3 regions of the Mesorhizobium sp. M1006 genome follow, and region 2 is predicted to be linked to each of the others. Evidence: predicted binding sites of a transcription regulator. Region 2 holds the regulator's gene; each other region holds the start of a gene.
The links. The regulator LexA, encoded in region 2, represses DNA repair genes until DNA is damaged. The targets are predictions, from matches to a motif close to TGTTCNNNNTGTGTTCNG.
Positions count from the first base shown of each region.

Region 1 (3,280 bases), on a different contig from region 2:
CGCCGGAGCAAGGCCTTGGCGGCGTCCGGAGGGGAACCGGCCTGAGGAAATGGCTGCGCCATCGGGCAGTCCCGGTTATGATTGCGGGCAAAAGCTCCAGGAGGAACGAAGATGAAAATCGACGGCGCGTGTCATTGTGGCGCTATCACTTACGAGGCCGAAGTCGATCCGGAAAAGACCACCATTTGTCACTGCATCGATTGTCAGAAGCTAACCGGAACGGCCTTTCGCGTCACCGTGCCGGCGTCCGAGGACAATTACAGGATCACCAAGGGCACGCCGAAGATCTACATCAAGACCGGTTCGAGCGGCGCCAAGCGCGCCCAGGCATTTTGCGGTGAGTGCGGCTCGCATCTCTACGCCACGTCGGCGGGCGAGGGACCGAAGGTTTACGGTATCAGGGTCGGCACGGCACGGCAGCGCGAGCAACTGGTGCCGAGAAAGCAGATCTGGCACCGCTCGGCGCTGCATTGGCTGCCGGAATTCGAAGGCACAACCATCATCGAGGAGCAGTAGCGCCAGACCGGGGCGAAGCCTCCGGTTCCGGCGCAGCTCTCAATCGTCGCCTTCGACGACCCTTAGCCTCAACTGCCCGGTTTTCGAATCGGCGACGCGCGGGCTGCTTTCCGCTTTTGCTCCGCTGCCATTCGAACCAGCGGTGTCCTCCGCCGGCTGCACGCCAAACTCCAGCGCCTCGATCTTTTGTCCGCGCCTGGTCACCTTCGATGTCGAGACCAGAATGTCGTCGATATCCTTGGCCGATTGGCCAAAATGCGTCTGCAATTTGCGCACCCGCTCGTCTAGCCGGGAGACGTCTTCCATCAGCCGGATAACCTCGCCCTGGATCAGGTGTGCCTGCTCGCGCATGCGGGCATCCTTGAGGATCGCCTGGATGACCTGGATCGACAGCATCAAAAGCGATGGCGAGACGATGACGATCCGTGAGCGATGCGCCTTCTGGACAACGGCCTCGAAATTCTCGTGGATTTCGGCGAACACCGATTCCGAAGGCACGAACATGAAGGCGGTGTCCTGCGTCTCGCCCTGGATCAGGTATTTTTCGGAAATATCGCGGACATGCACCTCGATGTCGCGGCGGAAAGCCTGTGCGGCGGTCTTCTGCAGTTCGGCGCCTTCGGCGGCCCGGATGGCATTCCAGGCCTCGAGCGGAAACTTTGCATCGATGGCAAGCGACGGTGCGCCGTTCGGCATCTTCACCAGGCAGTCGGGCCGGCTGCCATTCGACAAGGTCGCCTGGAATTCATAGGCGCCGTGCGGCAATCCGTCGGCGACGATGGCTTCCATACGCGACTGGCCGAAGGCGCCGCGCGTCTGCTTGTTGGAAAGGATCGCCTGCAATTGCACGACCTGGCCGGCCAGCGACTGGATGTTGCCTTGCGCGATATCGATGACCGCCAGCCGTTCCTGCAGCTTGGCGAGGCTCTCATGCGTCGATCTCGTCTGCTCGGTCATGGTCTGGCCCAGGCGGCCGGTCATGGCATCGAGACGCTGGCCGATCGACTGTGTCAGTTCCGCCTGGCGCGCCCCGAACACTTCGGCGATGGCGCCCATGCGGCCCTGCATTTCCGCCTGGCTTGCCAAGATGCCGGCCATCCGCACCTCGGCGTCGCGGGCGTGGTCGGCGGCTTCGGCGGCCGCCACTGCACGCGCCTTGGCCGATCGCCAGAGCGCAACGACGAGCGCCACGAACAGTCCAAGGAACAGCATTGCGCCGAAACCCAGGGCATGGCCGAGCGTGATCGTGGTGGCGCCTAGGCGGGCGACAGGTTCGGACAGGATGGTGGCCAGATCGTTCATGTCGACAGCATAGATGATTCGGTCTGCCAGCACAGATCAAAACGTGAACGACCCGAAGGCGCCCCGGTTGACGCTTTTCCTGCGAGGTCTTAGGTGAGACGCCATGTCGATCAAGCCGCTTATCATCCTTCCCGATCCCGTCCTGCGTCAGGTTTCAAAACCGGTCGAGCGTGTCGACGGGGATTTGCGCAAACTGGCCGGCGACATGCTGGACACCATGTATGACGCGCCCGGCATCGGCCTCGCAGCGATCCAGGTCGGCGAACCCTTGCGCATGCTGGTGATCGACCTGGCCAAAGAGGACGAGACGCCGGCACCGCACGTCTTCATCAATCCCGAAATCCTCGAAAGCTCCGACCAGCGTTCGGTCTACGAGGAAGGCTGCCTGTCGATCCCGGATTACTATGCCGAGGTCGAGCGTCCGGCGGCGGTGCGGGTGAAGTTTCTCGACCGCGACGGCAAGCTGCAGGAGATCGAGGCCGAGGGGCTGATGGCGACCTGCCTGCAGCATGAAATCGACCACCTCAACGGCGTGCTGTTCATCGATTACATCTCCAAGCTGAAGCGCGACATGGTGGTCAAGAAATTCAAGAAGCTCGCCAGGGACAAGGCGCCGGGCAAGATGGTGGGGTAGGCGTCGACGAATGCCCCTGCGTGTCATCTTCATGGGTACGCCCGAATTCTCCGTGCCGACGCTGCGGGCGATTGCCGGGGCCGGGCACGAGTTGGCAGCCGTCTACACGCAGCCGCCGCGCGCCGGCGGCCGGCGCGGGCTCGAACTGACGCCGTCGCCGGTGCAGCGCGAGGCGGAGCGGCTTGGCATCGAGGTGCGGTCGCCGGTGTCGCTGAAGGGCGAGGCGGAGCAGGAGGCGTTCCGCGCCTTAGGTGCCGACGTCGCCGTGGTCGTCGCCTACGGGCTGCTCCTCCCCAAACCCATTCTCGAGGCGCCGCGGCTCGGTTGCCTCAACGGCCACGCATCGCTGCTGCCGCGCTGGCGCGGCGCTGCCCCTATCCAGCGCGCCATCATGGCCGGCGATACCGAAACGGGCATGATGGTGATGCGGATGGAGGAAGGCCTCGACACCGGCCCGGTGGCAATGGTTGAAAAATGCGCCATTGGACCCGACATGACGGCCGGCGATCTGCACGATCGGCTGATGGTCTTGGGTGCTTCGCTGATAGTGCAAGCGCTCGAACGGCTGGAGCGGAATACGCTGACATTTACCACACAGGCGGAGGTGGGGGTGACCTACGCCAAGAAAATCGATAAATCGGAGACTCGCATAGACTGGCTGCGACCTGCCGGCGACGTGCACAACCAGATTCGCGGCCTGTCGCCCTTTCCCGGTGCATGGTGCGAGGCCGAAATCGGCGGCCGCGTGGAACGGCTGAAACTGCTTCGCTCGACGCTCTCGCAAGGCGCCGGCGAACCGGGAGGAATTCTCGATGACCGGCTGACGGT
Region 1 is NZ_JAMYMZ010000007.1:147,971-151,250, reverse strand. It holds gene NKH60_RS09255 (cation diffusion facilitator family transporter) at 1-45, shown strand, start outside; gene NKH60_RS09250 (GFA family protein) at 112-516, shown strand; gene NKH60_RS09245 (DNA recombination protein RmuC) at 556-1,818, opposite strand; gene def (peptide deformylase) at 1,922-2,452, shown strand; gene fmt (methionyl-tRNA formyltransferase) at 2,469-3,280, shown strand, end outside.
Region 1: a site for LexA is predicted at 1,851-1,868, ahead of NKH60_RS09245 (DNA recombination protein RmuC). Genes of this name have one in related genera too.

Region 2 (3,280 bases):
GAGCGGGGTGAAGCCGAAGCGCATGGTCGATGGCGCGCGAAAATCGCCGATCACGCCACGTTCGATCAGCGCGCGCATGACTTGGTAGCCATGCTCATGCATGAATGAAATCTGGCTGCCGCGTTTTTCCCCATCGCGCGTGCTTTCGAGCGTGAGCCCGTAAGTGCCGCACTTTGCCTCGACAAGCTCGATGAACAGATCCGCCAGCGCGATGCTCTTCTTGCGCACCGCCGTCATGTCGACATCGTTCCAGATGTCGAGCGCGCCCTTCAGCGTGCGCATCGACAAGACCGGCTGCGTGCCGCACAGAAACCGGCGGATGCCGGTGCCGGCCGCATAGCCTGGCTCGAAGGCGAAGGGCCGTGCATGGCCCCACCAGCCGGTGAGCGGCTGCTGGATGTAGGAAAGATGCCGCTCAGCCGCATAGATGAAGGCAGGCGCGCCCGGGCCGCCATTCAGATATTTGTAGGTGCAGCCAACGGCAAAATCGGCGTTTGCCTTGTCGAGCTCGACTGGCATCGCGCCGGCGGTGTGGCAGAGATCCCAGACGATCATCGCCCCGGCTTCCTGAGCCCTGCGCGTCAGCGCCGGCATGTCGCGCAGTTCGCCCGACTTATAGTTGACGTGGTTGACCAGCACCACGGCGGTGCGTTCGTCGATCAGCTCTTCGATGGTCGGCGCGTCGACCCCCGAGAGGCGCAGCAGCGTATCTTTTCGCGTCGAAACCACACCCTCGGCCATGTAGAGGTCCGTCGGAAAACTATCGCCCTCGGCGACGATGACCTGCCGCTCCGGTCGCATGGCCATGGCGGCGTGCAGCAGCTTGTAGATGTTGACCGATGTCGTGTCGCAGACCACCGTCTGGCCGGCCGCGGCACCGATCAGGCGCCCGAGCTGGTCGCCAAGTTCAAGCGGCATGTTGAACCAGCCGGCCGTGTTCTATGCGCGGATGAGATCATGCGACCATTCTTCGGTCGCGGCCTTGTGCAGTTCATCGAAAGCGGCACGTGAAGCAGCTCCTAGCGAATTGCCGTCGAGATAGATCACTCCTTGCGGCAACACAAAGCGGTCGCGCATCGCGCGCAGCGGATCCGCGGCATCCATCGCCTTTATGGCCACGAGATCGGGAATTCCTGTCATGATTTGTCTGCTCCCCCAAGATCCAACGCAACGCCGGACACGCATCGACTGTTCTTCCACTACCTGGTTGCGCGCAGCAAGGCTCCACCGGCGAGAAGCAGCCTGACCAGGCGGTGGAAACTGGGACTTAACCCCAGGTTGGCGTTTTGAGTTCGTTTCGTTCACGGTGCATCGACCAAACCGCACAGTCGATACGGGTTCAATTCCGTGCCTTTTGCCGACCGACGGCCGATGCCAGTGCTGCCTTCTAGGAGGCCAGAAGGGCGCAAACGAAAGCAGAATCAAGGCGATGAGGCTCGCGGCGGTGAAAATGCGGTACGCCGGTAGGGGACGTCGTTTGTTTCCCGAGCCTTAACGCATTCATTAAACTTTAAACAGTTGCGGAACACAACTGGAACAGATAGTGTTTGTTCTGGGTTTGTTTTTCTGATTCTGTTGGGGGTCGCTATGCTGACACGCAAACAACACGAACTGCTTATGTTCATCCACGAAAGGTTGAAGGAAAGCGGTATCCCGCCTTCATTCGACGAGATGAAGGAAGCGCTCGACCTGGCTTCCAAATCCGGAATCCACCGGCTGATTACGGCGCTGGAGGAGCGCGGCTTCATTCGCCGTTTGCCCAACCGGGCCCGTGCGCTGGAGGTGCTACGCCTGCCTGACTCGATCGCCCCCGGCCTCAATGCGGCACGCAAGTTCTCGCCGAGTGTCATCCAGGGCAGTCTTGGGCAAGGCGCCCCTCGGCAAGGCAAGCCGACATCGTCGCGCGTGCCCGCAGCCGGAAATGACGACGATGTCGTCGCCGCCGTTTCGATCCCGGTGATGGGCCGCATCGCTGCCGGTGTGCCGATCGACGCCATCCAGCACCAGACGCATTCGATTTCGGTGCCGCCGGATATGATCATGGGCGGCGAGCATTATGCGCTTGAGGTCAAAGGCGATTCGATGATCGAGGCCGGCATTTTCGACGGCGACACGGTGATCATCCGCAATGCCGATACGGCGAGCCCCGGTGAGATCGTGGTGGCACTGGTCGACGAGGAGGAAGCGACGCTGAAGCGGTTCCGCCGCAAGGGCGCCTCGATCGCCCTGGAAGCCGCCAATCCGGCCTACGAGACGCGCATCTTCGGACCAGACAGGGTCAAGGTGCAGGGCAAGCTCGTCGGACTGATCCGCCGCTACTGAGCTCCGCCCTTGGCGCCGGCTTTGGGGTTGTCGGCCCGGCGGTATGGCGGCAGGCCCCGTGCCGCGCGTGAAAATTTCCGCTGCACGTGCCAGGGCCGGTATGATTTTTCGACGGCGAAGCGGATCTCGGCGCGTGTTGCCGCTTGTGGATCGAAATAGACGGCGGCACTTCCCGCGCGCGCCAGTTGCCGTTTGGTGACGACGAGGACCAGCCGGTCGTAGTAGCAGGGGTTATGGGCGGTGGCGTCGTCGATGACGATCAAGCTGGCAAAGGCGCAGGCTGGCCGCGCAGTATCGCGGTCCTTGGCTTGCGCGATGATCGCGCCGGATGGATGCCTGGCAAGGCAGAGGCCGTCCGTGCAAATGAACGGCATGCCCGGCGGTAGGTCGGCCGGATCGGCAATGTCGAATTGCGGGTCGTTCTTTCCAGGTGTTTCCGGCGCGACGATAGCCTCTGATGTGAGCGCGCGTTTCCAGTTGTCGATGGTGAACTCATTCGGGCGTGCCCGGTTGACCGCGAGTTCACCGCTGCCGATCGGCAGCGCGACCAGCCGTGCGTCCTCCGAGACCAATACGTCGGGTATGCGTGTCTGCGTTGTCGTCAGCAAGCCGGCGAGCGCAAAAGGAAGTGCCGCCAGCCGCAACCACGTCGTCGCCATGCTGGCAATGACGAGGGCGATCGTCACCAGAAGGACGGATCTCAGCGAAATCAGCCCGACCGCATCGATCGGCGAGCGCTCCGAGATCCACCCGGACAGGGCGATCATCGCCGTCAGCCCCTTGCCCATGACATAGAGAAAAGGGCCATCCGCACCGAACGGCATCGCCAGCGCGCTGAGAACGGCGAAGGGCATGACGACCAGTGACACGATGGGCATGATGGCCAGATTGGCGAACAGGCTGAGCGGCGCCACGCGCTGGAAATGCCATATGGCGAAAAGCGCCGTGGCGCTCCCTG
Region 2 is NZ_JAMYMZ010000011.1:127,444-130,723, reverse strand. It holds partial or broken gene kynU (kynureninase) at 1-1,140, opposite strand, end outside; gene lexA (transcriptional repressor LexA) at 1,588-2,322, shown strand; gene NKH60_RS13445 (ComEC/Rec2 family competence protein) at 2,316-3,280, opposite strand, start outside.

Region 3 (3,280 bases), on a different contig from region 2:
CTGCCGATCACCTGGATGTATATTCGCATGATGGGCGCTTCCGGCCTGAAGCAGGCGACCGAGACGGCGATCATCTCCGCCAACTATGTGGCGACGCGGCTTGGCGAGCATTTCCCCCTGCTTTACAAAGGGCGCAACGGACGCGTCGCGCATGAATGCATCCTCGACACCCGCGTGCTCAAGGACAGCGCCGGCATCAGCGTCGACGATATCGCCAAGCGGCTGATCGACTATGGCTTCCACGCGCCGACCATGTCGTTCCCGGTCGCCGGCACGCTGATGGTCGAGCCGACCGAGTCCGAGCCCAAGCGCGAGCTGGATCGTTTCTGCGAGGCCATGATCGCCATAGCCGGCGAGGCAGCCAAGGTGGCGAAGGGCGAATGGCCGTTGGCCGACAATCCTCTGGTCAACGCTCCGCACACCGCCGCCGAGGCATTGGCCGGCCAGTGGACCCATCCCTATTCGCGTCTGGAGGCAGCCTATCCAGCCGGCGATGCCGACACGGCGGCAAAGTACTGGCCGCCCGTATCGCGCATCGACAATGTCGCCGGCGACCGCAACCTCGTCTGCTCCTGCCCGCCGCTGTCGGAATATCTGGGTGCGGCGGAATAGATCATGATCCCGAAAAATGGAATCCCGGTTTTCGGACAAGATCATGGTCTAACAAGCAGATAGAAACCTCAATCAGGCAGAACGCAAGGCCGGCCCGTCGGCCTTGCTCGCCCGGTCCCGGACGACGACGCGATTTCGCCCGGCGCGCTTTGCCGCATAGAGTGCTGCGTCGGCTTCGGCCAGCACATCGTCGAGACCGGTGCCGTTTGTTCCGCCAAAGCCGATGCCGCCGCTGACTGTGCTTCGCAATGGACCGAGTTGGGTGGCCACGACTTCCGTGCCGAAGGCGACGCTGATCTTGCTCGCAATGTCATAGGCCTTCTCTTCCGTCATCCGCGACATGACGAGCACGAATTCCTCGCCGCCCAACCGGAAGGCGTCGACGCCGGTCCGGGCGTATTTCCTGATGACAGCGGCAAAGCGGCACAGAACCTGGTCGCCGACCGGGTGACCGAATACGTCGTTCGTCCTCTTGAAATGGTCAAGGTCGAACATGGCGACGGACATGAACGGACCGAAGACCCGCTCGCCGTAGAGTGCCGTCAACGCCCGCCGATTCATCAGCCTGGTCAACGGATCGGTCATCGTCTCGGCCTTCAGTTCGATCTGCGCCTGCAAATGGTGCAGGGAGAGCGTCAATGCGCCGAGCCCGGTCATGCAGGCGACGGCTACGACGGAATTCACCCGCTCGGCCCAATTGTCGGGCGCAACACCCAGCACCCATTGGCCCTTGACCAGCAGGACCGCGCCGCAAAGTCCGAACGACAGGGCACAGACGCCGCTCAGGAACGAGACGACCAGCAATATCCGGCGATCGTGACCACCCTCAATCCAGAACATCGCCCCGATAAGCGAGAGTAGCGCCGTTACCGTCGCGTAGGTGACAATGAAGCCTACACCATCAAACCCGAGATACGTCGCGCCTGTGCAAACAGCCATCGCAATCAAGGTCGGCAAGATGGCGCGCCTGTAGTCGCCTATGCCGAGGTATTGCATGGCCGACAGGCAGATGATCAGGAAGCCGAGGCTGAGCAGCGCAAGCACGATCTGGCAAAGCCAGGCGCTTGGATCCCTGGTGTAATGCCAGAACAACACCACATGTGCGACGAGCACGAGAATGCCACACGCCACCGTCAGCACAAAGCGTGCCTGTGGCGCGCTGAACCAGATGGCAAACATGGTGATGCTAAGGCACGTGCCCGACAGCGCCGCCGCGAGCAGGAGCGAACTGTAATCCAACATGCTTAAGCGACAGCCTCTTGAGGGTTTCGCTGCATTATAGGTCAGCGACAGTCCGCAAATACCGTTTTTTCAGCCAATCTTGCGGCGTAACCTTCGGACAGGGTTTACAAAGCGTCGATGCTCCACCCTCGACCCCATTTCCGCCGCTTGGTTGTCGAATGGTTTTGCAGTAAGAGGCCCTATCCTCGAACGTAACAGGAACCTCCGTCGCCTGCCCGCCAAAAGCGTGGCAGTATCGGGTGGTGATTCGCAGCATCGGAATCCAGGACCGGCATGGACGACAATAACGATCTTTTCGCCAAATTCGACAAGCAGCCGCAACCGGCTCGCGCCGCCGCGCGCCCGGCCGACCCGCTGGTGCAGGCGGCGAAGCGGCCGGCGCCCCGCGACGCCAGCGAGAGCTATAGTGCCGCCGACATCGAAGTGCTGGAGGGGCTGGAGCCGGTGCGCCGCCGCCCGGGCATGTACATTGGCGGCACCGACGACAAGGCGATGCACCATCTGTTCGCCGAGGTCATCGACAATTCGATGGACGAGGCGGTCGCCGGCCATGCGACCTTCATCGATGTCGAGCTTTCCGCCGACGGATACCTGTCCGTCACCGACAACGGCCGCGGCATTCCGGTCGATCCGCACCCGAAATTCAAGAAGCCGGCGCTCGAACTCATCATGACGACGCTGCATTCAGGCGGCAAGTTCGACAGCAAGGTTTACGAGACGTCCGGCGGCCTGCACGGTGTCGGCGTTTCCGTGGTCAACGCGCTGTCCGACCATCTCGAGGTCGAGGTGGCGCTGGGAAGGAAACTTTATCGGCAAAAGTTCTCGCGCGGCATTCCTGTGACCGGCCTGGAGCAGCTCGGCGAGGTGCACAACCGCCGCGGCACGAAGATCCGCTTCCATCCAGACGAGCAGATTTTCGGCAAGGGCGCTGCTTTCGAGCCGACGCGGCTCTACCGCATGGCGCGGTCAAAGGCTTATCTGTTCGGCGGTGTCGAAATCCGCTGGACCTGCGACCCGTCGCTGATCAGGGAAAAGGACACGACGCCGGCCAAGGCAGAATTCCATTTTCCGGGCGGCCTCAAGGATTATCTGAAAGCCTCGCTCGGCGATGAATTCCAGGTGACCCGTGAAATGTTTGCCGGTAAGAGCGAGAAGCAGGGTGGCCACGGTTCGCTCGAATGGGCGGTAACCTGGTTCGGCGGCGACGGTTTCATCAATTCCTATTGCAACACCATTCCGACCGCCGAAGGCGGCACGCATGAGGCCGGCTTCCGCAACGTCCTGACGCGCGGCTTGCGCGCTTATGCCGACCTGGTCGGCAACAAGCGCGCCTCGATCGTCACTTCCGAGGATGTGATGATCTCGGCGGCGGGCATGCTGTCGGTGTTCATCCGCGAACCGGAATTCGTCGGCCAGACCAAGGACA
Region 3 is NZ_JAMYMZ010000008.1:150,844-154,123, reverse strand. It holds gene gcvP (aminomethyl-transferring glycine dehydrogenase) at 1-612, shown strand, start outside; gene NKH60_RS10420 (GGDEF domain-containing protein) at 685-1,854, opposite strand; gene parE (DNA topoisomerase IV subunit B) at 2,128-3,280, shown strand, end outside.
Region 3: a site for LexA is predicted at 2,040-2,057, ahead of parE (DNA topoisomerase IV subunit B). Genes of this name have one in related genera too.